2 regions of the Roseicyclus marinus genome follow, and region 2 is predicted to be linked to the other one. Evidence: riboswitches for the same ligand, from Rfam matches in the RefSeq annotation. Region 2 holds a riboswitch; the other holds the start of a gene.

Region 1 (16,053 bases), 530 kb from region 2:
CCTCGGTCGTCCAGCCCAGCATTTCCTGGGCGGCGCGGTTGACGAAGGTGGTCTTGCCCTCGGCGTTGACGCCGTAGATGCCTTCGCCCGCCGCGTTGAGGATCAGCTGGTTCTGGTGTTCCAGTTCGGCAAAGAAATCATGGGCGCGTTTCCATTCCTCGATGCCCGCACGATGCAGGCGCACGGTTTCCACCATCTGCGCGCGGCGTTCCAGCTCGTCGAGGTCGAGCAGCATCACGAAGACATGGGTATCGGCCGCGCGGATGCGGCGGGCGCGCAATTCGCAGGGCAGGGGGTGGCCGTCGACGAGCAGGTCCGCGTCGCGTGTCCAGGCCTCGCCGCGGTGGTCCACCTCTTCGATGAAGACGATGAAGCGGGGGAGCGCGGGACCCAGCCAGGCGGAGAACACCGCGCCCGGTTCCGCGCCCGCGCCGAGCATCCGGCGGGCGGCGGCATTCAGCGTGGTGATGCGGTCGGTGGCGGTGTCGAGCACCAGTGCCGCCTCGGGCACGGTGGCGACCAGCGAATCGAATGTGAGCGGCGTGTCGAGCATGGCCGAAGTGTAGTGCTGCAACGCGGCAGGGCATCACGATATTTCGTAAATTACGAAAATTCGTGATATTTGCAGATGATGCGATCTATCTAACCATTGGAAATAAATGGAAATTCATAAAATGCCTAAATGTTAGGCACATGCTTTTCCCTTGGGCGATCGGCTTTCATGATGGGGACAGACATTCAACACAGGGGATGAGCCATGTCCGTCAAGAGCCTTGGGAACCCGTTCTCAGACAAGACCGATCTTCGCCATGGTGCCGATTGCGGTTGCGATGGTTGCGCGGCCCATGCGCAGGCCGAAGCTTCCCGCGCCGTCACCACGATGTCCGCCGAGCAGATGGTCGAACGGGCCATCGAAAGCGCCGTGGTGCGGTCTGTTTTCGGCCATAACGACATCCAGCGCCGCGCCTTCATGGGGATGCTGGGCGGCGGCACCTTTGCCTCGATCCTGGCTTCGGTCTTTCCGATGGATGCGGCCAAGGCCGCGATCCTTGACAATCTCGGGCCGCCGGAAAAGCCGGACCTGAACATCGGTTTCGTGCCGATCACCTGCGCCACGCCGATCATCATGGCCCAGCCCATGGGGTTCTACGAGCGCTACGGCCTGAATGCGCAGGTCATCAAGACCGCCGGTTGGGCCGTGGCGCGCGACAAGTCGCTGTCGGGGGAATATGACGCGTCCCACATGCTGACGCCCATGCCCTTGGCGATGACGCTCGGCGCGGGGTCGGTCGCGGCGCCTTACATCATGCCGGCGGTCGAGAACGTCAACGGGCAGGCCATCGTCCTGCACAATGACCACCTCGACAAGCGCGACCCGAGCCAGTGGCGCGGCATGACATTCGGCGTGCCCTTCGAATATTCGATGCACAATTTCCTGCTGCGCTACTACGTGGCGGAATTCGGGCTGGACCCCGATACCGACATCCAGATCCGCGTCGTGCCCCCGCCCGAGATGGTGGCGAACCTCCGGGCCGGGAACCTGGACGGGTTCCTGTCGCCCGACCCGTTCAACCAGCGCGCGGTCTGGGAAGGGATCGGGTTCATCCACCTGCTGACCAAGGACATCTGGGAAGGGCATCCGTGCTGCGCCTTTGCCGCGCCCCTGTCCTTTGCGACGGAGCTGCCCAACACCTATGGCGCGCTGTTGAAGGCGATCATCGACGCGACGCAATATGCCAGCGATCCGGCCAACCGCGAGGAGATCTCGGCCGCCATCGCGCCGGAGAATTACCTCAACCAGCCGGTCGAGGTGATCCAGCAGGTTCTGACCGGCACCTTTGCCGATGGTCTGGGCAATGTGCAGCGCGTGCCCGACCGGATCGATTTCGACCCGTTCCCGTGGCATTCCATGGGCGTCTGGATCCTGACGCAGATGCGCCGCTGGGGCTATATCGAGAACGACATCGATTACCGCGCGGTGGCCGAGCAGGTCTACCTTGCGTCGGATGCGCGGCGGATCATGGAAGATCTGGGCTACGAGGCCCCGACCGAGACCTATCGGACCCATACGATCATGGGCAAGACCTTCGATCCGGCGGATCCGGTGGGCTATATCGACAGCTTCGCGATCCGGCGGACCTGAGCCATGGCAAGCCTCAGCATCAACCAGCGTGGCGCGCTTTTGTCCGTGGTGATCCTGGTCGTCGGCCTCCTGTTCTGGGAGGCCGCGATCCCGCCGCAGCAATTGGCGACCGAGATGACGGAATACGAACGGCTGATGGGGGGCGGCGCACCGCGTGCCGCCATCCCGCCGCCCTCCGACATCCTGGCCAAGGCCTGGGAGGAATTGTCGAACCCGTTCTACGATGCAGGCCCCAACGACAAGGGCATCGGCATCCAGATCGGCTATTCGATCTACCGCGTGCTGTCGGGCTACCTGCTGGCGGCGGCGGTGGCGATCCCGCTGGGGTTCCTGATCGGCATGTCGCCCGTGGCCTATCGCGCGCTCAACCCGTTCATCCAGGTGCTGCGCCCGATTTCGCCCTTGGCCTGGATGCCGCTTGCGCTGTTCGTCATCCGCGACAGCGAGGCGAGCGCGATTTTCGTCATCTTCATCTGTTCGATCTGGCCCATGCTGCTCAACACCGCCTTTGGCGTGGCGGGCGTGCGAAAGGATTGGGTCAACGTGGCGCGAACCCATGAGCTGGGCGCCTTGCGCACGGCATTCCAGGTCATCTTGCCTGCTGCCGCCCCCACCATCGTCACGGGGATGCGGATTTCCATCGGGATTGCATGGCTTGTGATCGTGGCGGCCGAGATGCTCGTGGGGGGAACCGGCATCGGCTATTACGTCTGGAACGAGTGGAACAATCTCGACCTTACGTCGGTGATCTTCTCGATCCTCATGATCGGCATTGTCGGCATGGCCCTGGATAGCGCCTTTGGCGCGCTCCAGCGGGTCGTGGCCTACGCGGAATAAGGAGGACAGGACCCATGGCAAAACCCTTTCTCAGCGTGGAACGCCTGACCCAGACCTACCCGGATGCCGCGGGCGGTCAGACGACGGTGTTCGAGAATGCCAGCTTCGGGATCGAGCGGGGGGAATTCGTCTGCATCCTCGGTCATTCCGGCTGCGGCAAGTCGACGATCATGAACATTCTTGCCGGTCTCGCCTCGCCCACATCGGGGGTGGTGACGATGGACGGGGCCGAGGTATCGGGCCCGTCGCTGGACCGGGGCGTGGTGTTCCAGAACTATTCGCTTCTGCCCTGGCTGTCGGCGTTGAAAAACGTCTCCTTCGGGGTGCAGGCGCGGCACAAGGATTGGTCCAAGGCCGAGGTGGAGGCGCATTCGCGCAAATACCTGGCGATGGTGGGGCTGGAGGGCGACGTGGTTCTGCGCAAGCCCAGCCAGTTGTCGGGGGGCATGCGGCAGCGCGTGTCCATCGCGCGCGCCTTTGCCAACCAGCCCAAGCTCTTGCTGCTGGACGAACCCTTCGGGGCGCTGGATGCGCTGACGCGGGGCACGATCCAGGAGGAATTGCTCAAGGTCTGGAGCCAGACGGAACAGACGGTGTTCATGATCACCCATGACATCGACGAGGCGATCCTGTTGGCCGACCGCATCTTGTTGATGACGAACGGCCCCTATGCCCGCGTCGCCGAAAGCGTCGAGATCACGATCCCGCGTCCGCGTAACCGGACCGAGATCATCGAGCATCCGAACTATTACCCGATCCGCAACCACCTGGTGCAGTTCCTCGGGCAGCGGTCCAAGGCGCTGTCCGGCCAGCCTTCGGGCGGCGAGACGCAATCGCCCGAGACCGTCGTGATCGACAAGACAAAGCCCGCCGGCGACCCCGAACCCGAGGCCCGGCTGCGCGCCGTCAACGAGTGACGCCGCCCCATTCGCAAGAGGAGAGACAGCGATGAAAGACACGTTCGAACGCCCCGTCATGATGACCATGGAAGACGTGACCGTCATGATCCTGTCGGCCAAGAAACAGGCCGGCCTGACCTGGGAAGGCATTGCCGACAGCATCGGCATGTCGCCCGTCTGGACCCATTCGGCCTGCATGGGGATGAATGCCTTTCCCAAGGACAAGGCCGAGCTTCTGGTGGCCAAAATGGGCCTGCCGCAAGAGGCGGTTTCCGTCATGACCGAGCCGCCCACCAAGGTCTGGTCGCAGGCCGTGCCGACCGATCCCTGCATCTACCGCCTCTATGAGATCGTCGGCGTCTACGGGCCGACCATCAAGGCGCTGATCGAGGAGAAATTCGGTGTGGGCATCATGTCGGCCATCGATTTCGACATGCAGATCACCCGCGTGGAAAACCCCAAGGGCGACCGGGTGAAGCTGGAAATGTCGGGCAAGTTCCTGGGCTACAACAGCTGGTAGGCGCACCCGATCCGGTGCCCGAACCCCCAAAAGACGATCGGCGGGCCATGGCCCGCCGATTGCCGTTTCAGCGTGGCGCTCAGTCCATGGCGCTCAGGCCATGGTCGTTCCGAGCCAGAGCGTCAGGGCCGGAAAGGCCAGCAAGAGCAAGAGCCGCACGAGGTCGACACCGACGAAGGGCACAAGCCCCCGGAAGATGCGGGCGACCGGCACATCGGGCAAGACCGCTTTCAGGACAAAGACATTCATCCCCACGGGCGGCGTGATCAGCGCGATTTCCGTGACCACGATGACAAGGATGCCGAACCACACGAGATCGAAGCCCTGGGCCACCACGATGGGCGCGAAGAGCGGCACGAAGATCAGGATGATCGCCATCGAATCCATCACGCAGCCCAGCACGAGAAACACCGCAAGGATCACGAGGATCAGCGCCATCCCCTCAAGCCCCGTCGCCTCGACCAGGCCCAGGACACCGGCGGCAAGACCGGACAGCGTGAGCAGCTTGGACAGCATCAGCGCACCGAACAGCACCGTATAGAGCGAGATCGAGGTATAGGCCGTGTCCACGATGACCCGGCGCAGCATCCGCCATGACATCCGTCCGCCGATCACCGCCACGACAAGCGCGAGGCCCGCGCCCATCCCGGCGGCTTCGGTGGGCGTGAAGAGCTTGGCGTAGAGCCCCCCGATGATCAGCCCGAAGATCAAGAGGAAGGGCCAGACGCCCGCCAGCGACCGCCAGCGTTCGGACCAGCCGCTTGCCGCGCCCTGCGGGGCCTCGGACGGATTGCGCGCGGCGATGAGCCGGATCACCACCAGGTAGAGCGCAAGCCCGATCAGCCCCGGCACGACACCCGCGACGAAGAGATCGCCGATATTGGTCTGGGTCAGGATGCCGTAGACCACCATGATGATCGACGGCGGGATCAGGATGCCCAGAGTGCCGCCCGCCGCGATCGTGCCAGCCGCCAGCGATTGCGAATAGCCGTAGCGCTTCATGCTGGGATAGGCGACCTTGGCCATGGTGGCGGCTGTCGCGTAGCTCGAGCCGCAGACCGCCGAAAAGCCCGCGCAGGACATCATGGTCGAGAGCGCCAGCCCGCCCCGCACATGGCCGACAAAGGCATGGGCGGCGCGGAACAGGTCCTGTGCGATGCCGGTCTTGGCGATGATGTTGCCCATCAGGATGAACATCGGCACCACGGCCAGATCGTAGTTCAGCACCGCATCCGAAATCGTGAAGGGCAGGAGTTGAAAGGCGACGTTCCAGTTCACCGCGAAGCCGATGCCCGCCACCGACACTGCCTGCAGGGCAAAGCCCAGGGGAACGCGCAGAAAGGCCAGCAGGATCGCCGCGGCCATGGATATCGTTCCGACGATCACAGCGGATCCTCCTCGTGATTGTCCGCGGGGTCGACCATCGGTCCGGTGATGGCGATGGCGGCTGCGGCAAGGGCGGAGAGGGCGAAGCTTGCCCCGATGAAGAGGTAGAGCGGCCCGCGCGGCAGGCGCAGCGCCTGGCTCACCTCGGAGATGCGGGCGGCATTGAGGCCGTGGCGCAAGAAGAGCCAGGCCAGAAGGCACAGGATGCCCACCACCAAGAGGGCGATCAGCGCCCGCCACCAGCCCATCCAGGCCTGGCCGATCAGCCGGTCGAACAGGTCGATGGTCAGATGCGCGCCCGCGACCGTCACCAGCGGCAGGCCGCAAAAGACCACGAGCGCCATCAGATGTTCGGTGATGTCATGTGCGCCGTAGATCGGGGCGCCGAAGAGGCGGCGGCCGATGACATCGGCAAAGGTCAGCACGACCATGGACATCAGGACGATGGCCATGACCGTCTCGACCGCGCGCCGCAGCGCCCAGGCGGTTGAAAGCATGTGGGTATCCTCCCCCGAAAGCGGGACGGGGATGGACCCGTCCCTTTGCGGCCCGATGCCTTGGAGCGCGGCGCGTTCATTCGCAGTCACGCGTCGCGCTCCAACCTTCTGATTTCGCATGTCCGGGGAGCCCAAAACCGGTTCCCACTTTTGCGCGACATGCTTCTTGATTTCGCATGTCCGGGGAGCCCAAAACCGGTTCCCACTTTTGCGCGACATGCTCTATTCGGCGGCCAGCGCCTCGTAGGTTTCCATGTAGAAACCCATCATGGTCGCGGGGTCGGCGACGCCTGCCTCGGCTGCGGCGACGATCCAGTCGGCGACCATCGCGTCGCGGATCGTGTCCACCGCCGCGATCAGCTCGGGAGAGGCTTGCGTGATGGTGTGACCGGCGGCGGCCAGCGCCTCGGTCGCGGCGGGGCTTTGCAGGTCGAACTGGCGGCCCCAGGTGGCCGAGAGCGTTTCACCCGCGATGGCCTCGATCGCGGCCTGATCGGCGGGGGCGATGCTGTCCCAGCGGGCGCCGTTCATCACCACGAAGAAGGTCGCGTCATAGAACCCGTCGGGGAAGATCGTGTGATGGGTCAGCGCATCCTCAAGGCGGAAGTTCACGACCGATTCCATCGTGTGCAGCGATCCGTCGATGACGCCGCTTTCCAGCATCTCGTAGGCGCGCGTGGCGGGGGCCGCGACCGGCACGGCACCCAGTTCGGTCAGGAGCCGTTCCTGGATCGGGCCGCCCATGCGGAATTTCTGCCCGGCGATATCCTCGGGCGTCAGCATCTGGGCCGAGCCATGGTGCAACTGGCCCCCGCCGAACATGCCGACGGCCAGCATCTCGACCCCGTCAAAGACCGGCAGATCGGCCAGATGGGCTTGGTAGGTCCGCCAGAGCGCCACGCTTTGTGCCTCGCCATTGGTGCCGGCATTGGGGAATTCCGCGAACCACAGCGACACGAAACGTTCGGGTTCATAGGTGAAATTGCCCCAAGCGATGTCGGCCACACCGGTGCGCGCCAGTTCCCAATGCTGCGCGGGGCCGCCCAGCGGCGCGGGCAGGATGGTGACGGTCACGCGGCCTTCGGTCACTTCGGCAACCTGTTCGGCGAAGGGCACCAGAACATCGGTGTGCAGGAAATGCGTCGGCGGAACCCAGGACGACATCGTCAGGTTCTGGGCGCTGGCGGCCCCTGTCATGAGCGCCAGTGCCGTGGCAAGCGCGGTGGTGCGGCGTAGGGTGCAGGTCATGGTTGGATCTCCCTTGGCGATGGCCCCTGTCGCGGCCTGACCGCCGCTCCTCCGGCGGGTCGGTTTCGGCGTTGCGATAGTTGCAGTTTGAGAATAATGTGCTGAGACTGTTGCATGCTGAGATAAAGGCGGCGATGATGCCCAAGGTATCGGGTGATACCGAAAGCACGGGCACAGCGGGGCGGGGCAGGATGAGCGGTCAGAAAACCTTTCGGAACGAGCGGCTTACCTACAAGCTCAACATCGTTGCCGATCAGGCCATCGCGGCGAACGACCAGATTTTCCTGCGCGAGACCGGGTGCAGCATCCGCGAATTGCGGGTTCTGCGCCTGATCGACGACACGCCCGGCACCAGCTTTCGCGACATTGCCCGCGTCACGGGATTCGAACGCAGCCTGACCTCGCGCCTGATCCAGTCGCTGATCGGGGCGGGGTTGATCGAACGCAAGAACGCGCCCGATGACGCCCGCGTCTTCGAGCTGCACACCACCGAGAAGGGCCAGGAGGCCCGCCGCATCGCGCGCGGTGTCTCGGACAGGTTGGAGGCGATCCTGACCGATCCCCTGTCCCGGGCCGAGCTGGACACGCTCAACACGCTTCTGGAGCGGCTGGCAGCCTGGGTCAGTTCGGATGCGTATCGTGAGCGGCTCTTGGAGGAGTAATTCTCAAGTCAAGATAATCTTGATTTGAGAATGAGTATCCGCTACACGGGCCCCGCCATACCAGCCGTCCCGCGAGAGGCCGAGATCATCGGCGCCGAAGGAGCAACCCCCCGGAACCTCTCAGGCAAAAGGACCGGGACGCGCAGGGCGATCTGAAGCGGGAGAAAGAACACCCGCAACAGAGGGGAAACCCCGCCGCAAGGCGGGCATGAAACCCTTTGGTCGCGGGAGGTTCACATGACCAAGATAGCCGTAATCGGCGCCGGCATCACCGGCGTCTCCACCGCCTCGTCCCTGATGGACCGGGGCCATGATGTCACGATCTTCGACCGCAACCGCTATGCGGCGATGCAGACATCCTTTGCCAATGGCGGGCAGTTGTCGGCCTCGAACGCCGAGACGTGGAACCGCTGGGCCACCGTCTTCAAGGGCATGCGCTGGATGATGATGCGGGGCGCGCCCTTGCTCGTGAACCCCAAGCCCAGCTGGCACAAGTACAGCTGGATGGCCGAATTCATCGCCGCCATCCCCCAGTATCGCGACAATACCATCGCGACCGCCCGCATGGCAATTGCCGCCCGTGGCCTGCTCAAGGAAAAGGCCGCGCGCTACGGCTTCGACTTCAACGCCGAGGATCGGGGCATCCTGCACATCTATACCGACCGCGCCGAATTCGACCATGCGGGGCGGGTGACGGCGCTGTTGGCGGAGGCGGGTCTGACGCGCCGCGCCGTGACGGCCGAAGAGATCCGCAGTCTCGAGCCCGCCATCTCGGGCGATTTCGTCGGCGGCTATTATACCGACAGCGATTTCACCGGCGATATCCATCGCTACACCATGGGTCTGGCCCAGGGCATCGCGGGCGAGGGGGCCGATCTGCGCTTTGGCACCGAGATCGAGACGCTGGCCCATACCGGCGCCGGTGTGCGGGTGACATGGGTCAACGGCGCCGATCGTCAGGCCGAGGATTTCGACGCCATCGTGATCTGCGCCGGGGTGGAAAGCCGCCGCTTTGCCGCGATGCTGGGCGACCGGGTGAATGTCTACCCGGTCAAGGGCTATTCGATCACCGTCCGCCTCGATGACCCGGCAAGCCAGGAGGCCGCGCCCTGGGTCAGCCTGCTCGATGACGAGGCCAAGATCGTCACCAGCCGGCTTGGCCGCGACCGGTTCCGCATCGCGGGCACGGCGGAATTCAACGGAACGAACCTCGATATCCGCGACGATCGCATCCGCCCGCTTGTCAAATGGTGCGAGCGATTCTTTCCCGGTGTCAGCACCGAACATGCGATCCCATGGGCGGGCCTGCGCCCGATGATGCCCAACATGATGCCCAAGGTGGGTGCAGGCCGTCGCCCGCGCGTCTTCTACAACACCGGCCACGGGCACCTGGGCTGGACGCTGTCGGCGGCCACCGCCGAGATGCTGGCCGAAGCCGTCAGTGCGGATGCGGCCCTTGCCCCCGTCCGCCCGCAATCCCTGCGGATGGCGGCGGAGTGACCGCCCTGCGGCAGGCCCGCGCGTCCGGGTCTGCCGCACATCGCGCCTCAGGGTATCGACCAAGACCCGGCGCGTCATCGACAGATCACACCCCCCGCAAGCATGGTCCGGCTCAAAGCAACGCCAGACACGGTGACCCAAGTGACCACGATCGACCGCATCGAAACCCTCATCCTCGATATCCCCACGATCCGTGGGCATGTCCTGTCGATGGCGACGATGCGGACCCAGACCGCCGTTCTGGTGCGCATCCGGTTTTCCGACGGCTCCGAAGGTTTGGGCGAGGGCACGACCATCGGCGGTTTGAGCTATGGTCCCGAAAGCCCCGAAAGCATCCGCTCGGCCATCGACACCTATCTGGCACCTGCCCTGACGGGCCGCGCCGCCGATGATGTGAACGGCGCGATCCAGCTGATGGACCATGTCGCGCGCGGCAACCGCATCGCCAAGACCGCCGTTGAAATCGCGCTCTGGGATGGTCTGGGCAAGCGGCTGGGCGTGTCGGTCGCGCAGCTGTTCGGCGGTGCCGTCCACAGCCGCCTGCCGGTGGCCTGGACGCTTGCCTCGGGCAATTCCGACACCGACATCGCCGAGGCCGAGGCGATGATCGCCAAGGGTCGCCACAACATCTTCAAGCTCAAGATCGGCAAGCGCTCCGTCGCCGAGGATGTGGCCCATGTCGCGCGGATCAAATCCGCCCTGGGCGATGCCGCCAGCATCCGCGTGGATGTGAACCAGACCTGGACCCTGGCCGATGCCCGTCGCGGGCTGCCCGCGCTGCAAGATGCCGGGTGCGCCCTGGTCGAACAGCCCGTCGCGGCCCGCTATCTCAATGCCATGGCGGAGCTGACCCGCGCCTACGAGATCGCGGTCATGGCCGACGAGGCGCTGAATGGTCCCGAGGATGCGCTGGCCGTGGCCAGCCGGGGGGGCGCCGATGTCTTTGCGGTCAAGATCGCGCAATCGGGTGGCCTCAAGCGCGCGGCCGAAGTCGTGGCGATCGGGCAGGCCGCAGGGCTTGGCCTGTACGGCGGCACGATGCTGGAAACCGGTCTCAGCACGGCGGCGGCATCGCAATTGTTTGCCACGGTCGAGCGGCTGGATTGGGGAACCGAGCTGTTCGGACCGCTGCTTTTGACCGCCGACATCCTGGCCCAGCCCATCATCTACCGCGATTTCCATGTCGAGGTGCCGCAAGGCCCCGGCATCGGTGCAGCCCTCGACCCCGACAAGATCGAATTCTACCGCCGCGACCGCACGACCCGCGTCGCGGCGGCGGGCGCATAGCCCGCAAGACCACGCCAAAAGGGAGGAGACCCGCCATGTTCACGCAAAGCACACTCGACGACCTGTCCAACCGTCTTGACGGCATGGTGCAGGACGATCCCGAAAACGGCATTTTCCGTGCCCGGCGGGACATGTTCACCGATGCCGAGCTTTTCGAGCTGGAGATGAAGCACATCTTTGAAGGCAACTGGATCTACATGGCCCATGAAAGCCAGATCCCGAACCCCGGCGATTATTTCACCCTGCACATGGGCCGCACGCCTGTCGTCATCACCCGCGACAAGGACGGCAATCTGAACGCGCTGGTCAATGCCTGCTCGCACCGGGGCGCGATGCTGTGCCGGTTCAAGCGGCGCAACCAGAAGACCTTCACCTGCCCGTTCCACGGCTGGACCTTTTCCAACACCGGCAAGCTCTTGAAGGTGAAGGACCCGAACGGCGCGGGCTACCCCGAGCAGTTCAACAAGGACGGCAGCCACGATCTGACCAAGGTCGCGCGGTTCGAGAATTATCGCGGCTTCCTGTTCGGTTCGCTCAATGCCGATGTGAAACCGCTCGAAGAATATCTGGGCGAGGCGCGGCACATGATCGACATGATCGTGGACCAGGCCGACGACGGGCTCGAGGTGCTGCGCGGCGCGTCCACCTATACCTATGACGGCAACTGGAAGCTTCAGGCCGAAAACGGGGCCGATGGCTATCACGTGTCCTCGGTGCACTGGAACTACGTCGCCACCACCGCCCACCGGACCGAGGATGGGAAAGAGGACCAGATCAAGGCGACCGACGCCTCCAAATGGTCCAAGCAGCGCGGCGGTTTCCATTCCTACGAGAACGGTCACCTGCTCTTGTGGACGCAATGGGCCGATCCGACCAACCGCCCCAACTATCCGCGCCTGGCGGAATGGACGGAAAAATACGGGCAGACCAAGGCCGAATGGATGGTGGGCGTTCTGCGCAACCTGTGCCTTTATCCCAACGTCTTCCTGATGGATCAGTTTTCCAGCCAGATCCGCGTGTTCCGCCCCATCAGCGTCGACCAGACCGAGGTGACGATCTACTGCATCGCCCCCAAGGGCGAGCCGCAGGAGGCCCGCACCCGCCGCATCCGCCAGTACGAGGATTTCTTCAACGCGTCCGGCATGGCGACCCCCGACGACACCGAGGAATTCCGCGCCACCCAGCGGGGCTATGCAGGTGCCGCGCATGCCAAGTGGAACGACCTGACGCGCGGTGCCACCCAGTGGATCCAGGGGCCCGACGAAGACGCGAAAGCCCTGGGCGTGAACCCGATCCTGTCCGGCGCCCGGACCGAGGACGAGGGGCTTTTCGTCATCCAGCACAGCCAGTGGACCGAGCGGATGGCGGACGCCATCGCCAAGGAACGCACCACCGCCCCCGCCGTCGCGGCCGAATGAGGAGGGACCAGACAATGACCATCACCACACCCATCCGTGCCGAGATGACCTTTGACGAGATCCAGGCCTTTCTGCATGCCGAGGCCCGCGCGCTCGATGATCGCGACTGGGATACCTGGCTGAGCTTCTACCACAAGGATTGCCCCTTCTGGATGCCCGCATGGGATGACGAGGACCAGCTGACCGAAGACCCGGCGAACGAGATGTCCTTGATGTATTACCCCAACAAGCAGGGGATCGAGGATCGCGTGTTCCGGATCAAGACCGACCGGTCCTCGGCCACGTCGCTGCCCGAGCCGCGCACCAACCACAACCTGTCGAATATCGAGGTTGTGGAGCGCGACGGCACGACGATCCGGCTACGCTTCAACTGGCTGACGCTGTCCTACCGCTACGGCAAGACGGATCAGCATTGGGGCACGTCCTATTACACGATCGACACCGCCGAAGGGCGGCCGCTCATCACCGACAAGAAGGTGGTGCTGAAGAACGACCGTATCCACCACGTGATCGACGTCTACCACATCTGATCCCCGCCAGCCGGGGCTGACCGCGCCGCGCGCGCCCGAGGAGGGGCCGCGCGGCCAAGGGAGGAGTTTGCCAAATGTCCAGCTACAACATCGCGCTCAATTTCGAGGATGGCGTCACCCGCGTCATCACCTGTGACGGTGACGAAAAGGTGACCGACGCCGCGTTCCGGCAAAAGATCAACCTGCCGATGGATTGCCGCGACGGGGTCTGCGGCACCTGCAAATGCTTCGCCGAAAAGGGTGAGTACGAGCTCGAATTCTACATGGACGAATCCATGTCGGACGAGGAAGCCGCCGAAGGCTACGTGCTCACCTGCCAGATGGTTCCGCAAAGCGATTGCGTGATCCGCGTGCCGGCCTCGTCGGCCGTGTGCAAGACCGCGCCCGAGGCGGTGCAGGGCGAGGTTCTGGGCGTTGACCGCCTGTCGGACACGTCCTTTGGCCTGCGGGTGAAACTGGCTCGGCCCATGGGCTTTTTGCCCGGCCAATACGTCAACGTCACCGTGCCGGGCACGAAGGCGCATCGGTCCTATTCCTTTTCGTCGGCCCCCGGCAGCGACGAGGCGAGCTTTCTCATCCGCAACCTGCCCGGTGGCGTGATGAGCGGCTATCTGGCCGAGCGCGCGCAACCCGGCGATGCCGTCACGCTGACGGGTCCGATGGGCGCGTTCTACCTGCGCCCCGTCACGCGGCCCCAGCTGTGGCTTGCGGGCGGCACGGGGCTTGCCCCCTTCCTGTCGATGCTGGAGCAGCTGGCCGAGCAAGGCAGCGACCAGCCCGTGCGGCTCTACTACGCCGTCACCCGCGCCGCCGATCTGGTGGAGCTGGACCGCGTTCAGGCGCTGGCCGCCCGGATCGGCAAGGTCGAGGTCATCACGATCCTTGCCGCAGCCGAGGATGATCACCCGAAAAAGGGCTTCGTCACCGACCACCTGACTGCCGATGACCTGAACGCGGGCGATGTGGATGTCTACCTTTGCGGTCCGCCGCCGATGGTCGATGCCGTACGCGCCCATTTCACCACCCTGGGGATCGAGCCCGCCAACTTCTTCTACGAGAAGTTCAACCCCACCGAAGCCGAGGCCGTCGCGGCATGACCCGGTTCGCCGACAAGGTGATGGTCGTCACGGGGGCCGCCCAAGGCATCGGTCGCCGTGTCGCCGAACGCGCGGCGGGCGAGGGCGCGCGCGTTCTGGTCGTCGACCGCTCGGACCACCGCAATGACGTGGTGGCCGCGATCCGCACGGCCGGTGGCGAGGCGGAGGCTTTTGCCGCCGATCTGGAAACGTGGGACGGCTGTGCCGCGGCGATGGCCGAGGCGGTCCGCCATTGGGGCCGGATCGACATCCTGATCAACAACGTGGGCGGCACGATCTGGGCGAAGCCGTTTGAGCATTACGAGCCGAACCAGATCGACGCCGAAATCCGCCGGTCGCTCTTCCCGACGATCTACTGCTGCCGGGCGGCGCTTGACCACATGTTGCCGCAGGGCGCGGGCGTGATCGTCAATGTCTCGTCCATCGCCACCCGTGGCCTGAACCGCGTGCCTTATGCAGCGGCCAAGGGCGGCGTGAACGCGATCACCGCAAGCCTTGCCTGGGAAGTGGCCGAACGCGGCATCCGCGTGGTGGCGACCGCACCGGGCGGCACCGAAGCCCCCCCGCGGCTCACGCCCCGCAACCCGAATGCGGCACAGGAACAGCCACAGGATTGGTACCAGACCATCGTCGATCAGACGATCCAGTCCTCGCTGATGAAACGCTATGGAACGCTCGACGAACAGGCAGGCCCGATCCTGTTCCTGGCGTCGGACGATGCCTCCTACATCACCGGCGTCACGCTGCCGGTCGGCGGGGGCGATCTTGGCTAGGCCCGGGGAGGGGCCGACCACCTAATTCAACCGGAGGAACCACCACAATGAAACGCGCAACCCTGGCGACCCTTGCGGCCGCCACCACCCTCGCTTTGCCTGCCGCTGCCGACACGGTCGATATCGGCGTGCTTTTGCCCTTTTCGGGCGTCTATGCCGCGCTCGGCAACGAGATCGAGGCGGGCTTTGCCCTGGGCCTCGAGACCTATGGCAACGACCTCGATGTCGAGATCATCCTCCACCGCGAGGATACCGAGGTGACGCCCGCCACGGGTCTTGCCCGCACCCGCAAGCTGATCTTGCAAAGTGACGTGGACGCCATCGTCGGTGTCGTGTCTTCGGGCGTGCTGGGCGCCGTGCGCGACATGGTCGACGGCGCGGGCGTGCCGCTGATAGTCGCCAATGCGGGCAATGATGCCGCCACCGGGGTCGATTGCAGCCCGTGGATCACCCGCGTGTCCTTCTCCAACAGCCAGGTGAACCGCCCGATGGGCCGCTGGATGGCCGAGCAGGGGATCGAAACGGTCTATACGCTTGCCCCCGATTACGCCGCCGGTCGCCAGATGATCGAGGGCTTCACCGGGGCCTTTGTCGAGGCAGGCGGCACCATCGTCGGCAGCGACTACACGCCCTTCCAGCAGACGCAGGATTTCGGCCCCTATATCGCGCAGGCGCAGGCCTCGGGTGCGGATGCGCTTTTCGTCTTCTACGCGGGCGGGGAGGCGATCTCCTTTGTCAATCAATACGCAAGCTTTGGCGCGGGCGATGATCTGCCGCTTTACGGCTCGGGCTTCCTGACTTCGCAGCTCTATGTCGATGCGCAGGGACAATCGGCCGAGGGCGTGATCACCGCGCTGCATTACGTGCCGACCATCGACAATGCCGAGAACGCGGCCTTTGTCGCGGCGTTCCGCGATGCCACGGGCCGGGTGCCGTCGGAATATGCGGTGCAGGGCTATGACGCCGCCCGCGCCCTGATCGAGGCGCTGGAAACCGGCGCACGCGACCGCGAAACTTTGGGCGCGGCGCTGCGTCAGGTCAGCTTCGACGGCCCGCGCGGCGCGCTGTCCATCGATCCGGCGACCAACAACGTGGTCCAGCCGATCTACGTCTATGAAACGGTTCAGGGTGCCAACGGCATGACCCAGACCGTTCTGGCGCAACTGCCGGCCGAGGCCGATCCGGTGAACGGCTGCCAGATGCCGTCCTTGCCCACGAACTGAGCCCCGGCGGGCCGCCCGACACGATCGGGCGGC
Region 2 (16,053 bases):
GAACCCCGCTTCGATGATGTCGACGCCCATCTCGTCGAGGAGCGCCGCGATCTCCAGCTTTTCCTCGTGGCTCATGGTGGCGCCGGGCGATTGCTCGCCGTCGCGCAGGGTCGTGTCGAAAATCAGGACGCGATTGGGATCTATGGTCATGGCAGGTCTTCCTTAGCTTGGTGTCTGTGTGATCCGGCGCTGTCCCTCCTCTGAGCGGTCGCGCCGACAGGCACGCTCAGAGGCGGCTAAGGAGCAGAAGACCAAGCAGGGCAGGCCGCGCCAAAGGCGCGTCAATGCCGCAGGCAAGGGGCGCGGCACGGGTCTTGATATGGGCCTGCATGGTCATGAGCGCAAAACTTACCCATCCGCGCGTGAATGAAAACCCCCAATCGGGTCAAGGGGATTGACCGATCCATCCCGCGCCATAGCTGGCCCCGTCATGATCGATGCACTTGTGATAGGGGCTTCGGGCGGCATCGGCCGCGCCGTGGCCGATGAAATGCGTGCCCGGGGCGGCCGCGTGACCACGCTCTCCCGGGCGGCGGATGGGTTGGACGTGACGGATGCGGACAGCGTCGCGCGCGTGATGGGCGGGCTCGAGGGACCGTTTCAGACAATCTTCATCTCGGTCGGCATCCTTGCCCCCGATGGGGCCGCACCTGAAAAACAACTCTCCGCCATCGATCCCGCCACGATGGCCCGCGTCTTTGCCGTGAACACGATCGGGGTTGCTCATCTCATCAGCTATCTGCCGCGCCTGTTGCCCAAGCGCGGGCGCTCGGTCACGGGGGTTCTGACGGCGCGCGTCGGCTCCATCGGGGACAACCGGATCGGCGGCTGGCATTCCTATCGTGCCTCCAAGGCGGCGCTGAACCAGATCGTGCATGGCGCGGCCATCGAATTGGGACGCAGCCATCGCGAGGCGGTGATCGCAGCGCTGCACCCCGGCACGGTCGCCACCTCCTTTACCCAAGGTTACGATCCCAAGCATGGCAAGGTCACACCCGAGGATGCCGCGCGCAACCTGTGTGACGTGATGGAGAGCCTGACACAGGCGCAATCGGGCGGTTTCTACGATTATGCCGGAACGGAAATACCATGGTAGGTCGCCTGATCCTGATCCTGGGCGATCAGCTGTCCGATGATCTTTCGGCGCTCCGCGAAGCCGACCCGGCCCGCGACACGATCGTCATGGCCGAAGTCATGGGAGAGGCGGCATACGTTCCCCATCACCCCAAGAAAATCGCCTTTCTCTTTGCCGCGATGCGCAAATTCGCCGCCCGGCTCGAGGGGCAGGGCTGGCGCGTGCTCTACACCCGCCTCGACGATCCCGAGAACACGCAAAGCATCCCCGGCGAGCTGATCCGCCGTGCCTCTGAAACCGGCGCGGTCGAGGTTCTGGCCACCGAACCGGGCGAATTCCGTCTCATCGCGGCACTCGAGGATTGCCCGATCCCCGTCCATCTCTTTCCCGATGACCGTTTCCTGTGTTCCCACGCCGAATTCGACGCCTGGGCCGAGGGGCGCAAGGAATTGCGGATGGAATGGTTCTACCGCGAGATGCGGCGCAAGACAGGCCTCTTGATGCAGGGCGACAAGCCCGAGGGGGGCAAGTGGAACTACGACCACGACAACCGCAAACCGGCACCGGGTGAGATCACCTTTGACGGCCCGATGCGCTTTGCCCCTGACGAGACGGTCGAAGAGGTTCTGGCGCTTGTCGAGGAACGCTTCGCCGGGAATTTCGGCACGCTGCGCCCCTTCTGGTTCGCCACCGACCGGGATGGGGCGGTGGCGGCGCTTGGCCATTTCATCGCCAACGCCCTGCCGCGCTTTGGCGATTACCAGGATGCGATGCTCGACGAGAACAGGTTCCTCTACCATTCCGTTATCTCGATGTATCTGAACGCCGGGCTTTTGCATTGGCGCGAGATCTGCGCGGCGGCCGAAGCGGCCTACAGGGCCAATGAGGCGCCGCTGAACGCGGTCGAGGGGTTCATCCGCCAGATCATCGGCTGGCGTGAATACATGCGCGGCATCTATTTCCACGAAGGCCCCGGCTACACGTCGATGAACGCGCTGGGCCATGACCGCAAGCTGCCGGATTTCTACTGGACCGGCGATACCGACATGCGCTGCCTCTCGCGCGCCATCGAACAGACCCGCGACGAGGCTTATGCCCATCACATCCAGCGCCTGATGATCACCGGCAATTTCGCGCTGCTGGCGGGCATCGACCCGCACCAGGTGCATGAATGGTACCTGGCCGTCTATGCCGATGCCTTTGAATGGGTCGAGGCCCCGAATGTCATCGGGATGAGCCAGTTCGCCGATGGCGGGATCGTGGGCTCCAAGCCCTATGTCTCGGGTGGCAACTACATCCACAAAATGTCGGATTATTGCAAGAAATGCGCCTATGAGATTGGGGATAAGTCTGGGGATAAAGCGTGTCCCTACAATTATCTGTACTGGGCCTTCCTGTATCGCCACCGCGAAAATTTTGGCCGAAACCCCCGCATGGCGCAGATGTACCGCACCTGGATGCGGATGTCGGAGGACAAGCGCAAGGCGACGCTCGACAGTGCCGAAGCCTTTCTTGGCCGGCTTGATCGCGGTGCGCGCGTCTAAGGGCTCTTGACCGGAATCACGGGCAGCATCATCTGCGCAACAGGACGGCGGGGCAGGGGAAGCCCGGCCCGGGCCGTCCCTTTCCGGAGACCAGAGACCCGATGATCGCCGTTCATTCCGTTCGCGATGCCTTCACCGCGGCCGATTGCGCCCGCCTGCTCGACCTGATCGCCGATGCGCCCGCCCGTGACGCGGGGCTGGTGCGGCAGGCCCGCGACCACAATTTGCGCCGCGCCGATCTGGTCTGGCTCGACGAGGTCGAGGGAAGCTCCTGGGTCATGGACCGGATGATCGAACTGGTGCGCGTGGCCAATCGCGACGTCTTCGATTTCGACATCACCGATTTCGCCGAAAGCGCGCAGGTCGCGCGATATGGCGCGGAACGGGAGGGGCATTTCGGCTGGCATTCCGACGTGGGCGAGGGGCGGCTGGCCGAACGGCGCAAGCTGACCATCGTCGTCCAGCTGTCAGAGCCCGGCAGCTACACGGGCGGCGATCTCGAAGTCATGCCGGGCTCCAACACCATCGCCGCCGACCGCGCGCGGGGGGTGGCGACGCTCTTTCCCTCTTTCGTGCTGCACCGCGTCACGCCAGTCACTTCGGGCGAACGGCATTCCCTGACCGTCTGGTGTCACGGCGCACCGTTTCGCTAGGGCTTGCCTTGATCCCGTCCTTCCTCACAACTGTGGTGAAAGGTGGTCGTTTTTGTAGTGCAGATGGTGTTGCGTGATTGAAGAGCATTCGATGCTGTCCAGCATCCATGAGGGAAATGACCGCGCGCTCGCCCGCATGAAGCTGTTTCGTCAAGAGCTTGCCACGGGCGTGGCCTCACTCGACGATATTCCGACCCTCAAGCAAGCGCATCCCTATCGCGGCATCGTGCCCATTCGTGCGGGTGGCCACGACATCGTCATGTTCCATGCACATGACGATATCGTCGTCTGGGAATACCTGTGGCGCGGTGACGATGGGTACGAACCCGAAATGGTTCATAAGTGGAGCGACTGGTGCCGCAATGCCGAAGGTGAGGTCTGGGACATCGGAGCTTATTCGGGCCTGATGTCCATCCTTGCCGCACTTTCGAACCCGAAGAATACGGTCCATCTGTTCGAGCCGCTGGACCGGGTGATCGAGCGCGCGAACATCAATGTCAAACTGAACGCGTTGCAGGCACGTATCGCACGTCATGCTGTTGCCTGCTCGGATGTTGAAGGCGTGGCCGAGATCATCCTGTACCGAGACGCGAATTTTCTCGGAACCGGCAGTTCCATCGAGACAAAGGGCAATTTGAAGCAATTCGGCACCCGCACGATCCGAACGGTCGCACTCGACAGCTATTTGCCGAAAGCCACGCCACGCGTCGTCAAGGTGGATGTCGAGGGACATGAACTTTCGACGCTCATCGGGATGCAACAGATTCTAAGGCGAACTCGGCCCAACATGCTCATCGAAATCTGGTCGAAAAGACGCTCTGACGTCATGACGCTCCTTCATGACCTTGGCTACAGGCTGGAACGTGTGGAGGATCGTGACCGAGCGGTGAATAACTATTTCGCCACCCCCGTTTGACGAAACGCCTGTGCGCCGCCGAACACTGCTTTTGCGGCAGCGCGGAATTGAGGGTCCGCGCCTGTCGCGACATCTGTCCCCCACACCGCAATCCGCGAACAGGGAGACACCACCATGTCCCAAGTCAAACTCGCTATCCTTTTCTATTCGACCTACGGCACCAACCACCAGATGGCCGAAATCGCGGCCGAAGCCGCCCGTGAAGCCGGGGCCGAAGTGCGCCTTTTGCGCGTGCCCGAAACCGCACCCGCCGAAGTGGTCGCCGGTCAGGACGCCTGGAAAGCCCAAGCCCAGAAAACCGCCGATATTCCCGAAGTCACCCATGCCGACATGGAATGGGGGAACGGCTATCTGATCTCGGCCCCGACCCGCTACGGCGTCGTCGCGAGCCAGGTGCGCGCCTTCATCGACACGCTGGGCGGTCTCTGGTTCGAGGGCAAGCTCGCCAACAAGACCTTCAGCGCCATGACCTCGGCCCAGAACGTCCATGGCGGGCAGGAAACCACCCTGATCTCGCTCTACACCACCGCGATGCACTGGGGCGCCATCCTCACGCCTCCGGGCTACACCGACCCGGTGCTGTTCGAGGCCGGCGGCAACCCCTATGGCACCTCGACCCAGGCGGGCGAAGTGACCGACAAGGTGAAAGCCGCCATCCGTCATCAGGCCAAGCGGCAGGTGGAACTGACCGCGAAACTCGCCTGAGCCGTTGCTCCAACGAAAAAGGGCCGCGCAGGTCGCGCGGCCCTTTCCTGTTATCGCGGGTAGAATCCTCAGCCCATCAATTGCCCGCTTTCGGGCACCCAGCGGAATTCCGCACCATCGCTGCCCGGCGCGACATAGCCCAAGGCCGGGAAGGGCATGTGATAGCCCACCGCAGGGATACGGTCGGCGGCGATCATGCCAAGGATCCGGCGGCGGCTTTCGGCGGCCGCGGCCTTGTCCGCGTCGAACCGCACCTCCCAATCGGGACGCGCGAGCGACCAGACCGGGTGGTTCGCCAGATCGGCAAAGATCACGAGACCCGCGCCCTCGCTCTCCAGCCGATAGACCATGTGGCCCGGCGTATGGCCAAAGGCCGCCATCCCGGTGATCCCCGTCACCACATCCTGCCCGTCGCCAAGAAAGGTGAATTGATCGGCCATCGGGAGCACATTGGCGTTGAAGCCTTCATTGCCCGCGCCCGCCCAATGGTCGAATTCCGCCTGTCCCGTCACGTAGCGCGCATTGGCGAAGGTGGGCGCGCCATCCGTCATCATGCCGCCGATATGGTCGCCATGCATATGGGTCAGGACCACGATGTCGATCTGGTCGGGCGCATAGCCCGCAGCGGCCAGCGCCCCGGTCGTGGCTGCCCCGTTCAGGCCCGTGTCGAACAGGATCAACTCCGACCCGGTATTGACCACGGTCGGGGTGAAGTAGAATTGCGCCAAGTCGGTCGACAGGAAATTCGCCTCGCTCACGGCGGCGAATTCCTCCGGCGAGACATTCATCCCGAAAATCCCCTGTGGCTCCTCGCGCGGCGTGGTGCCCGCAAGGATCGTCGTCACCTCGAACCCGCCGATCATGAAGCGGCGGTGGCGCGCGAAACTTGCGCCCATCATCGGCGCCTCGGCTGCGGCAGTGCGGGGCAGGGCGGTCGCGGCCAAGGGCAGGGCCGCACCGGATGCCAAAAGGCTGCGGCGGGTAAGATCTTTCATGGGTCAGTGCCTCCCGGTTCTGTGCATGTGCCTTGCAAGATAACGCGCCGGCGCGTCTTGCCCGTCACGGCTTCGTGACCTGGGCCTTCATGTCCGCACAATCCGCCTGCGCGGGTGCAGGGCGGATCATTCCCACCATGGATCGATCCGCGCGATATCGGCATCCGACCAGCCGAAATGATGCGCCAATTCATGCACCAGCACATGGCCCACCATCTCGCCCAGGCTCACATTGCCCCGATCCGCCCATTCGTCGAGGATCGCGCGCCGGAACAGCCAGATCGTATCCGGCCCCATCGGCTGATCCATCACCGATTTCTCGGTCAGCGGGATGCCGTCGTAAAGCCCGGTCAGCTCGAACGGGTCTTCCATCTCCAGCTCCGACAGCATCTCGGGCGTGGCGAAATCCTCGACCCGGATCACGATGCCGAGAGCTGCTTTCCGCCACGGCTCGGGCAGGGCCTCGAGCGCCTCCATCGCCATGGCTTCGAAGGCGGCTAGATCGGGCGCGATCAGATCGGCAAGGGAGGTGGCATCACTCATGCCCCCGATATGGACAATTCCGCCCCGATCTGAAAGACCACGCCGCACCTGACCAAAGGCCCTGTCATGACCGTTACCACCCGTTTCGCGCCCTCGCCCACCGGATATATCCATGTCGGCAACCTGCGCACCGCGCTCTTCAACCACCTGATCGCGAAAAAGGCGGGCGGGCAGTTCATCCTGCGGCTCGACGACACCGACCCCGAACGGTCGAAACAGGAATATGCCGACGCGATCATGGAAGATCTCGAATGGCTGGGCCTGACCTGGGACCGGGTGGAGCGCCAATCCGACCGGCTCGACCGCTACGCCGAAGAGGCCAAGCGCCTGCGCGCGGCGGAAAGGTTCTACGAGGCGTGGGAAACGCCGACCGAACTGGATCTCAAGCGCAAGAAGCAGCTGAACATGGGCCTGCCCCCGGTCTATGACCGCGCCGCGCTGGCGCTGTCGGATGCCGACAAGGACAAGATGCGCGCCGAACGCGGGCAGGGGGTTTGGCGCTTCTTGCTCGACCAGAACCGGATCGAATGGACCGACGGCATCCTCGGGCCGCTGTCGATCGATGCGGGCTCGGTCTCGGACCCGGTGCTGATCCGGGCGGATGGGCAAGTGCTCTATACCTTCGCCTCGGTTGTCGATGACATCGACATGGGCATCACCCATGTGGTGCGCGGGGCCGATCACGTCACCAATACAGCGACGCAGATCCAGATCATGGCCGCCCTTGGCGCGGGTCATCCGAATTTCGCGCATCACTCGCTCCTGACCGGCCCCCAGGGGGAGGCGCTGTCCAAGCGTCTCGGCACGTTGTCTCTGCGCGACCTGCGCGCGCGCGGGGTGGAGCCGATGGCGCTTTTGTCGCTCATGGCGCGTCTGGGATCGTCGCAGCCCGTTGTCCTCGCCTCCTCCATCGAGGAACTGGCTGACGGGTTCGATTTGTCCCATTTCGGGGCGGCGCCCACGAAATTCGACGAGGCGGACTTGTTCCCGCTGACCGCGCGCATCCTGCACGACACCTCCTTCGAGGACATGGCCGCAGAGATCGCGGCCCTTGGCGTGCCCGAGACGCTTGCGGCCGATTTCTGGGCCGTGGCCCGCGAGAACATCACGACCCGCGCCGACCTGCCCGGCTGGTGGCACCTGTTCCGGGATGGTGCCGCGCCCGAGGTCGCCGAGGAAGACCGCGCCTTCGTGGCCGAAGCCTTGGCGCTCCTGCCCGAGCCCCCTTATGACGCTGGCACCTGGGGCGCCTGGACCGAGGCGGTGAAACAGGCGACGGGCCGCAAGGGCAAGGGTCTGTTCATGCCGCTGCGCAAGGCGGTTACAGGGCTCGAGAAAGGGCCGGAAATGGCTGATGTGATGCGCCTGTTGCAAAAAAAGCCGACGCTCTGACATCGTTTCCTACGAGCCGCGCGACCACCCTTCGGTAGGGTGTGCCTTAAGGCGCACCTAGCGCGAAATGTCGGGCCCCATTCATATGGGACAGCGATAGGTGCGCCTGAAGGCGCACCCTACAGAAACCCGACCCCGAGATCCTTGAGCGCCGCATCGACCATCCCGCGTTCCCGGTCACTCGAAACCTGCGCACGCGGGTATTGCGGCGCGTCCCGGTCGTCGAGCACACCCACCTCCCAACCGCCGGTCGTCTCGAAGAAGCGGCCCACGCCCGCCTCGCCGAACTCGCGCAGATAGCCCTGCACCACCACGTCGAGGTAACTGAGCAGGATCGGATGCGCGCCGCCTTCGGCCACGTGCCGGGGCTCGACCTTGTAGATCATCACCTCGGCCGCGCCGGGCAGGTCATGGGTGACATCGCGGAGCGCATGGCGCGCATAGGCCGCTTCGCGCAGGTCAAGTGCCGCCCAATCCCCGCCCGGAACCGGCGCGATCAGCCCCTCGATCTCGACCCCCGGGGCTTCGATTGCGGACAGATAGGCGAGCTTTCGCAGCGATGTGCCGCGCCAAACCCGCGCCCAGCCACGCACGCGGGCCGGGCGCGCGGGCTCATAGACATGCGTCGCCCGGTTCACGAGGCTGCCATAGCCGAAGAAAAAGGGATCGCGCGCCATCTCCATGTCGGTTTTGATGGCCAAAGCGCCGGGGATGCACAAGGCCCCTTGCGGCCTCCGGCAAGCCTGATATTTTCACACCATCGTCACAGGGAGACGCTGACCCGATCTGGTCAGGGCCGAAGGAGCAACCGCCCCGGTAAACTCTCAGGCAGAAGGACCTGTGACGGAACGAAAACTCTGGAGAGTGATGCGGGAAACCGCATCCGCCGACGGGATAACGATCTCAGGCGACAGGACAGAGGGGGCATCACCGGCACGCGGCCATGGTCACGTGCGAACAGATGCCGGGCCATGCGCCCATACCTCGACGGGGACATATGGCCGAGACAGCCACCACCGACCTGACCGATCTGCCCCTTGCGGCGCTTCATGCCGAGCTTAGCGCCAAATTCGTCCCCTTCGCGGGCTGGAACATGCCCGTGCAATATGCCTCGGGCGTGATGGCCGAACACCTGTGGACACGCGCCCATGCGGGGCTGTTCGACGTGACCCATATGGCGCAGGTCCGCCTGCCCAAGGATGCGCTCGAGGGGCTCGAGGCGCTTGTGCCCGCCGATCTCTTGGGCTTGCCCGAGGGGCGTCAGCGCTACAGCCTGTTCACCAATGCCACGGGCGGCGTGCTTGACGACCTGATGATCGCGCATCGGGCGGGCGATCTGTTCCTTGTCGTCAATGCCTCGCGCCGCGCCCATGACCTGGCCCATCTTCGCGCCCATCTGCCGGGCGTGGAGGAGGTGACGGACCGCGCGCTGCTGGCGCTTCAGGGGCCCGAGGCGGAAGCGGCGCTCGCGGCGCTCGTGCCCGGGGTCGCCGCGATGAAATTCATGGATGTCGCGGTGCTGGACTGGCAGGGGGTGGCGCTCTGGATCTCGCGGTCGGGCTATACGGGCGAGGACGGATTCGAAATCTCGGTGCCCGCGGGGCAGGCCGAGGGCTTTGTTCGCGCGCTTCTGGCCGATGAGCGGGTCGCGCCCATCGGTCTGGGGGCGCGCGATTCGCTGCGGCTCGAGGCCGGTCTGCCGCTCTATGGCCAGGACATGGACGAGACGATTTCCCCCGTAGAAGCCGGTCAGGCCTGGTCGATCGGCAAGGCCCGCCGTGCGGGCGGTGCGCGCGCGGGCGGCTTTCCCGGTGCCGATGTCATCCTGGATCAGCTTGCCCATGGCGCGCCCCGCCGCCGCGTGGGGCTTGCCCCCGAGGGTCGCGCGCCCATGCGCGGCGAGGTGATGCTTTACGCCACGCCAGACAGCGCAGAGCCCATCGGGCGCATCTCCTCGGGCGGGTTCGGCCCCAGCCTTGGTGCGCCGATGGCGCTGGGCCTGATTGATGCCGCCACCCCTGCCGATGCCGTGCTATACGGCGATCTGCGCGGCAAGCGCCTGCCCGCGCGGCAGGTGCCGCTTCCTTTCGTTCCACCCGGCTACAAGCGTTGAGACACGAGGCCCCGATGAAATACACTGAAGACCATGAATGGCTGAGCCTCGACGGCGACATCGTCACCGTCGGCATCACCGAATACGCCGCGACCCAATTGGGCGACGTCGTGTTCGTCGAATTGCCCGAGATCGAGACGCAGGTCGCCAAGGGCGACGAGATCGTCGTGATCGAAAGCGTCAAGGCGGCCTCCGACATCGTCGCGCCCGTGGATGGCGAGATCGTCGAGATCAACGAGGCCTTGGCCGAGAACCCCGCCCTCGTGAACGAGGATCCGACCGGCGAGGCCTGGTTCTTCAGGATCAAGATCGAGGATCCGGCCGTGCTCGACGATTTCATGGACGAGGACGAGTACAAGGATCACATCGGGGAATGAGGCGATCGGGGGCTCTGCCCCCGCCGCGGCCCCGCGGGGCCGCGTCTCCCCCGGAGTATTTCTGAAGCAAAGATGGCGCGGGACAGAGCCCTTGGCTGCCCGCTCTCGAGAGGACGACCCCGATGCCCTGGACGCCGACCGCCTACGACCCGACCGATTTCGCCAACCGCCGCCATATCGGACCCTCGCCCGCAGAGATGGCCGAGATGCTCAAGGTCGTGGGGGCCGCCAGTGTCGATGAGTTGATCGACCAGACGCTGCCGACCTCGATCCGGCAAAAGACGCCGCTGGACTGGGCCCCCATGTCCGAGGCGGCGCTTCTGGATCACATGCGCGCCATCGCGGCCAAGAACAAGCCGATGGTCCAGATGATCGGGCAGGGCTATTACAACACCCACACGCCCCCCGCGATCCAGCGCAACGTGCTGGAAAACCCGGCATGGTACACGGCCTACACGCCCTATCAGCCCGAGATCGCGCAGGGCCGTCTCGAGGCCTTGTTGAACTACCAGACGATGGTGTCGGACCTGACTGGGCTCGAGGTTGCCAATGCCTCGCTGCTGGACGAGGCGACGGCCTGCGCCGAGGCGATGGTGATGGCCGAGCGCGTGGCGAAGTCCAAGGCGCGGGCCTTCTTCATCGATGAAAACTGCCACCCCCAGAATATCGCTGTGATGCGGACGCGCGCCGAACCGCTCGGGATCGAGGTGATCGTGGGCGCGCCCGAGACGCTGGATGCCTCTGCCGTCTTCGGCGCGATCTTCCAGGTGCCGGGCACCTTTGGCGGGTTGACGGACCCGAGCGAACAGATCGCGGCGCTCCATGCGGCCAAGGCCATCGGTATCGTCGCGGGCGATCTTCTGGCGCTGACCCTGATCAAGGATCCGGGCTCCATGGGGGCCGATATCGCGGTCGGTTCGGCGCAGCGTTTCGGCGTGCCCTTGGGTTATGGCGGCCCGCATGCCGCCTTCATGGCCTGCCGTGACGCGCACAAGCGGGCGATGCCGGGCCGGATCGTGGGTGTGTCCATCGATGCGCATGGGCGGCAGGCCTATCGCCTGTCGCTCCAGACGCGGGAGCAGCATATCCGCCGCGAAAAGGCCACCTCCAACGTCTGCACCGCGCAGGCGCTTCTGGCGGTGATGGCGAGCTTTTATGCCGTCTTCCACGGTCCCGAGGGGCTGCGCGCCATCGCGCAGGATGTGCATCTGAAAACCGTACGGCTGGCCGAAAGCCTGCGCGCGGGAGGCTATGCGCCGCAGGCGGCGGCGTTTTTCGACACGGTGACGGTGCCCGTGGGCGACCGGCAAAGCCGGATCATGGCGGCGGCTGTGGCGCGCGGCATCAACCTGCGCGACGTGGGGTCCGACCGGATCGGGATTTCGGTCGACGAGACCACGACCGAGGCGCATCTCGCGGCCGTCTGTGCCGCCTTCGACGTGGCCTTGGTGTCGCCCCAGACGACCCCCGCCATCCCCGAGGCGATGCAGCGCAGCACGCCCTACCTGACCCACCCGATCTTCCACATGAACAGGGCCGAGTCCGAGATGATGCGCTACATGCGCCGCCTTTCGGATCGTGACCTTGCGCTCGACCGGGCGATGATCCCGCTGGGGTCCTGCACGATGAAGCTGAACGCTGCGGTCGAGATGATGCCCGTCACCTGGCCCGAGTTCAATTCCATCCACCCCTTCGCCCCCGCCGACCAGGCGCAGGGCTATGCCGAAATGCTGGCCGATCTGTCGAACAAGCTCTGCGAGATCACGGGCTATGACGCCATGTCGATGCAGCCCAATTCCGGCGCGCAGGGCGAATATGCCGGGCTTCTGACCATCGCCGCCTATCACAAGGCGCGGGGCGAGGGGCATCGTCGGATCTGCCTGATCCCTGTCTCGGCCCATGGCACCAACCCGGCATCGGCCCAGATGTGCGGGATGGAGGTGGTCGTGGTGAAGGCTGCGGCCAACGGCGATGTCGACCTGGAGGATTTCCGCGCCAAGGCGGAGGCCGCGGGCGACAATCTGGCCGCCTGCATGATCACCTATCCCTCGACCCACGGTGTTTTCGAACGCACCGTGCGCGAGGTCTGCGCGATCACCCACCAGTTCGGTGGGCAGGTCTATCTGGACGGGGCGAACCTCAACGCCATGGTGGGCCTGTCCCAGCCGGGTGAGATCGGCGCCGATGTGAGCCACCTCAACCTGCACAAGACCTTCTGCATTCCGCATGGCGGCGGTGGCCCCGGCATGGGCCCTATCGGGGTCAAGGCGCATCTCGCCCCCTACCTGCCGGGCCATCCCGAGACTGGGGGGGCAACCGGGCCCGTTTCCGGCGCGCCCTATGGCTCGGCCTCCATCCTGCCGATTTCCTATGCCTATGTCCGGCTCATGGGCGGCGAGGGGCTGACACGGGCGACCAAGGTGGCGATCTTGAATGCCAATTACATCGCCAAGCGGCTGGAAGGGGCGTTTCCCGTTCTGTTCACCGGCAAGAACGGCCGGGTGGCGCATGAATGCATCCTCGACACCCGCCCCTTTGCCGAGGCCGGCGTGACGGTCGATGACATCGCCAAGCGGCTGATGGATTGTGGTTTCCATGCGCCGACGATGAGCTGGCCCGTGGCGGGCACGCTGATGGTGGAACCGACCGAAAGCGAGACCAAGGCCGAGATCGACCGGTTCTGCGACGCGATGCTCGCCATTCGCGCCGAGATCGCCGAGGTCGAAGCGGGCCGCATGACGATCGAGGAAAGCCCGCTCCGCCACGCGCCCCATACGATGGAAGACCTGATCCGCGACTGGGACCGCGCCTATAGCCGCGAGCAGGGCTGCTTCCCGCCCGGGGCCTTCCGCGTCGACAAATACTGGCCGCCGGTCAACCGTGTCGACAACGTGCATGGCGACCGGCATCTGATCTGCACCTGCCCGCCGCTGGAAAGCTACCAGGAAGCGGCGGAATAGCCGGATCTGTAGCCTTTCCAATCTGAAAAGGGCCCGGGCATCGCGCACCGGGCCCTTCCCGTTTCGGGATCGTCAGGACGGAAACCTGGCCATTGCCACGGGTCCGTGGCTCGATGCTTGCGGCGGTTCTGGTGACGGTGCCTGAGGCCCTTGGCGCGCTATGGTTTCGAACGGCGGCGCAGGGTCTGGCTTGGGCTTTCTCCGAATGCTCTGCGATAGGCCCGCGTGAAATTGGCGACATGAGTGTAGCCCATGTCATAGGCCAGTTGCTTGATCAGGGCACCGTCCGTCAGCGCATCGCGCGCCTTGGCCATGGCGACCCTTTGACGATAGGTGCGCAAGGAAATTCCGTAGCAGCTTTCGAACGCGCGCAGCACTTCACGTTGCTGTCGGAGCGGCTGGCATTGCCCCAGGATATTGACAAGATCGATAGACGGATCGTCCGCCACGGCCTTGTGCAATGCACGGGCCTGCTCGAGCAGTCCGGCCGCGTGAACTTCGTCCTCGGGCGGGGGGTTTTGAAGGGCGGCCAGCGCCTCCAACAGGAACTGAAGGGCGACGGGTTCGCAACGCGACCATTCCAACGGGTCGTGAAGCCCGCTTTCATGCAGTGTCAGGGCCGTCGTGGTCATGGCCGGGGTGATGGACAAAGGTCGCAGCCTGACGATCTTGCGGCGTCGGTTCAAGAAATCGCCCAGAAAGGGCGGCGCGCCATCCGGGAAACGTTTCGCAAGATCCGCGCAGCACATCGAGATGCAGACATGGGACAATAATCCGCTTTCTCTGGCGACAAGTCGGAAGCCAGGGGTGTCGTTTCGCAGCAAACAGGCGGTTTGCGGGCGCCATGCGCCGACAGATCCGTCTCCGAGGTGGATATCCACGAAGCCCGACAAGAAGTAGATCGCATTGACCCGGCATTCGTTTTGCGGATCGGGAAAGGTGATCGTGGTACCTTGATCGACGGGCAGGCTCGACAGCACGACATCGATCCTGCTGGGAAAGGACATGACCGACACGCCGGGGTGACCGGCGGCGCGCCGGACCGGATCGATCAGGAGGTCCAGCCAGCTCAATGCCGCCGACATCTGTGGTTTCCTTTCATTTTCCCGGCAGGAGGCCTACGGCGGCGGTCCGTGTCCGTGCCGGGATGCGCAGGTTCGTCCGAGCCTATACAAGCCCGACTATAGCAAAGTGATTAACGACAGCTTTGCGGGAAAGTTCAGCGGGCGCGGTGACGAATATCACTTGGTGATAAGTCTGGCCGTCAGGTGACAAGCCTAACTCGTGGCTTGCAAAGGCAAAGTTTCGTATAACACGCCACGGTTGAGGTGATGCGGTCGGGTGGTCCTGATCAGCCCCACCTGAGTGGTCCAGTTTGAGTGTTAGTGCATGACTGGCCTTCGGTCCATCGGGACGATGGTTTCCGGGGCCGGCGGGCGGTAGCCCAGGGCACTGTGGGGTCGCTTGGTGTTGTAGTGCCTCCTCCATTGTTCGATCAGGATTTGTGCCTCGCGGAGGCTGTAGAAGACTTCGCCGTTGAGCAGTTCGTCGCGGAACCTGGCGTTGAAGCTCTCGCAGTAGCCGTTCTCCCATGGTGACCCTGGTTCGATGTAGGCTGTCCGGGCGCCGACCGCGCTGATCCAATCGCGGACGGCTTGGGCCACAAACTCCGGGCCGTTGTCTGACCGGATGTACGCTGGCACGCCCCGCATGATGAACAGGTCGCTCAGCGCATCGATCACGTCACCTGAGTTCAGCTTGCGCTTTGTCTTGATCGCCAGACACTCGCGGCTGTGTTCATCCAGGATGTTGAGCGTCCTGAAGACCTTCCCATCCTCCGTGCGGCAATGCACGAAATCATAGCTCCAGACGTGGTCCCGATACTCCGGTCGCAGCCGGACGCAAGACCCGTCGTTCAGCCAGAGCCGCCCCTTCTTCGGTTGCTGCATTGGCACCTTAAGCCCCTCTCGCCGCCACAGGCGTTCGACGCGTTTGTCGTTCACCTCCCATCCCGCATCTCTCAGCAGGGACGCGATCCGACGATAGCCGTAGCGACCAAACTGACGCGCCAGCTCGATCATGTCCGCGACCAGTTGCACCTCATCGGCGCGACCCTGCGGCAGCTTCCGCTGCGTGGAGCGGTGTTGGCCCAGGACGCGACAAGCCCGGCGCTCAGAGATCGCGAACGTGCTGCGAGCATGCTCAATGCAAGCACGGCGACGAGCGGGGCTCAGAAGTTTCCCCGTGCCGCCTCCGCCAAGATCAACTTGTCCAGCGTCAGATCTGACACGGCTTTCCGTAACCGTTCATTCTCTTTCTGGAGGCGCTTGAGTTCCTTCAGTTGGTCTGTTCCCATACCGCCGTATTGCTTGCGCCAGCGGTAGTAGGTCTGCTCGGTAATGCGAACCTCGCGGATCGCGTCCACCCGTGCCATGCCTTGCCCGACAAGCACCTCAACCTGCCGCAGCTTTGTGACAATCTCTTCCGGCTTGTGCCGCTTCGTAGCCATTCTGATCCTCCGTTTTCCTAAACATAACGGCGGACCACTTCATTGGGGGAGGATCACACCTCCGAGGCGGCGCGCCTCGAGACGGAGCGGACGGCCAATGTCATCGGCGTCATCGAAACGCGGTCCGATATCGCGCGGAATTGTCTTGAGGCCGCGCGCCTCTTCGGGGCCCTGTCGCGCGCCGAGATCGGGTTGCCCTGATCATGCCGGGTGCCGCACCGCCGGATATCGACGCAAACGGGACACAGGACCGCAGCTTCGAAAAGGCGGT

What was found. A riboswitch is a leader RNA that binds a small molecule or an ion and turns the genes downstream of it on or off. The one in region 2 is predicted to bind glycine.
Region 1: linked by a shared signal. The riboswitch ahead of AABA51_RS02155 (D-amino acid dehydrogenase) and the one ahead of gcvT (glycine cleavage system aminomethyltransferase GcvT) in region 2 are both predicted to bind glycine.

The regions. Positions count from the first base shown of each region.
Region 1 covers NZ_AP027266.1:438,409-454,461, forward strand. The annotation lists gene AABA51_RS02110 (sigma 54-interacting transcriptional regulator) at 1-553, opposite strand, end outside; gene AABA51_RS02115 (CmpA/NrtA family ABC transporter substrate-binding protein) at 758-2,143, shown strand; gene ntrB (nitrate ABC transporter permease) at 2,147-2,980, shown strand; gene AABA51_RS02125 (ABC transporter ATP-binding protein) at 2,995-3,897, shown strand; gene cynS (cyanase) at 3,929-4,399, shown strand; gene AABA51_RS02135 (TRAP transporter large permease) at 4,493-5,785, opposite strand; gene AABA51_RS02140 (TRAP transporter small permease) at 5,782-6,282, opposite strand; gene AABA51_RS02145 (TRAP transporter substrate-binding protein) at 6,505-7,530, opposite strand; gene AABA51_RS02150 (MarR family winged helix-turn-helix transcriptional regulator) at 7,722-8,192, shown strand; glycine riboswitch at 8,253-8,338, shown strand; gene AABA51_RS02155 (D-amino acid dehydrogenase) at 8,430-9,692, shown strand; gene AABA51_RS02160 (muconate/chloromuconate family cycloisomerase) at 9,795-10,979, shown strand; gene benA (benzoate 1,2-dioxygenase large subunit) at 11,015-12,397, shown strand; gene benB (benzoate 1,2-dioxygenase small subunit) at 12,412-12,927, shown strand; gene benC (benzoate 1,2-dioxygenase electron transfer component BenC) at 13,002-14,024, shown strand; gene benD (benzoate diol dehydrogenase BenD) at 14,021-14,797, shown strand; gene AABA51_RS02185 (ABC transporter substrate-binding protein) at 14,845-16,020, shown strand.
Region 2 covers NZ_AP027266.1:972,681-988,733, forward strand. The annotation lists gene AABA51_RS04650 (2-isopropylmalate synthase) at 1-150, opposite strand, end outside; gene AABA51_RS04655 (SDR family NAD(P)-dependent oxidoreductase) at 431-1,096, shown strand; gene AABA51_RS04660 (cryptochrome/photolyase family protein) at 1,090-2,619, shown strand; gene AABA51_RS04665 (2OG-Fe(II) oxygenase) at 2,721-3,272, shown strand; gene AABA51_RS04670 (FkbM family methyltransferase) at 3,364-4,188, shown strand; gene wrbA (NAD(P)H:quinone oxidoreductase) at 4,303-4,893, shown strand; gene AABA51_RS04680 (MBL fold metallo-hydrolase) at 4,962-5,888, opposite strand; gene AABA51_RS04685 (metallopeptidase family protein) at 6,015-6,431, opposite strand; gene gltX (glutamate--tRNA ligase) at 6,498-7,823, shown strand; gene AABA51_RS04695 (gamma-glutamylcyclotransferase family protein) at 7,943-8,524, opposite strand; glycine riboswitch at 8,581-8,673, shown strand; gene gcvT (glycine cleavage system aminomethyltransferase GcvT) at 8,821-9,936, shown strand; gene gcvH (glycine cleavage system protein GcvH) at 9,951-10,313, shown strand; gene gcvP (aminomethyl-transferring glycine dehydrogenase) at 10,436-13,273, shown strand; gene AABA51_RS04715 (helix-turn-helix domain-containing protein) at 13,432-14,346, opposite strand; one part of gene AABA51_RS04720 (IS3 family transposase) at 14,656-15,518, opposite strand; one part of gene AABA51_RS04720 (IS3 family transposase) at 15,518-15,782, opposite strand; gene AABA51_RS04725 (hypothetical protein) at 15,825-15,983, shown strand; gene AABA51_RS04730 (ATP-binding cassette domain-containing protein) at 15,986-16,053, shown strand, end outside.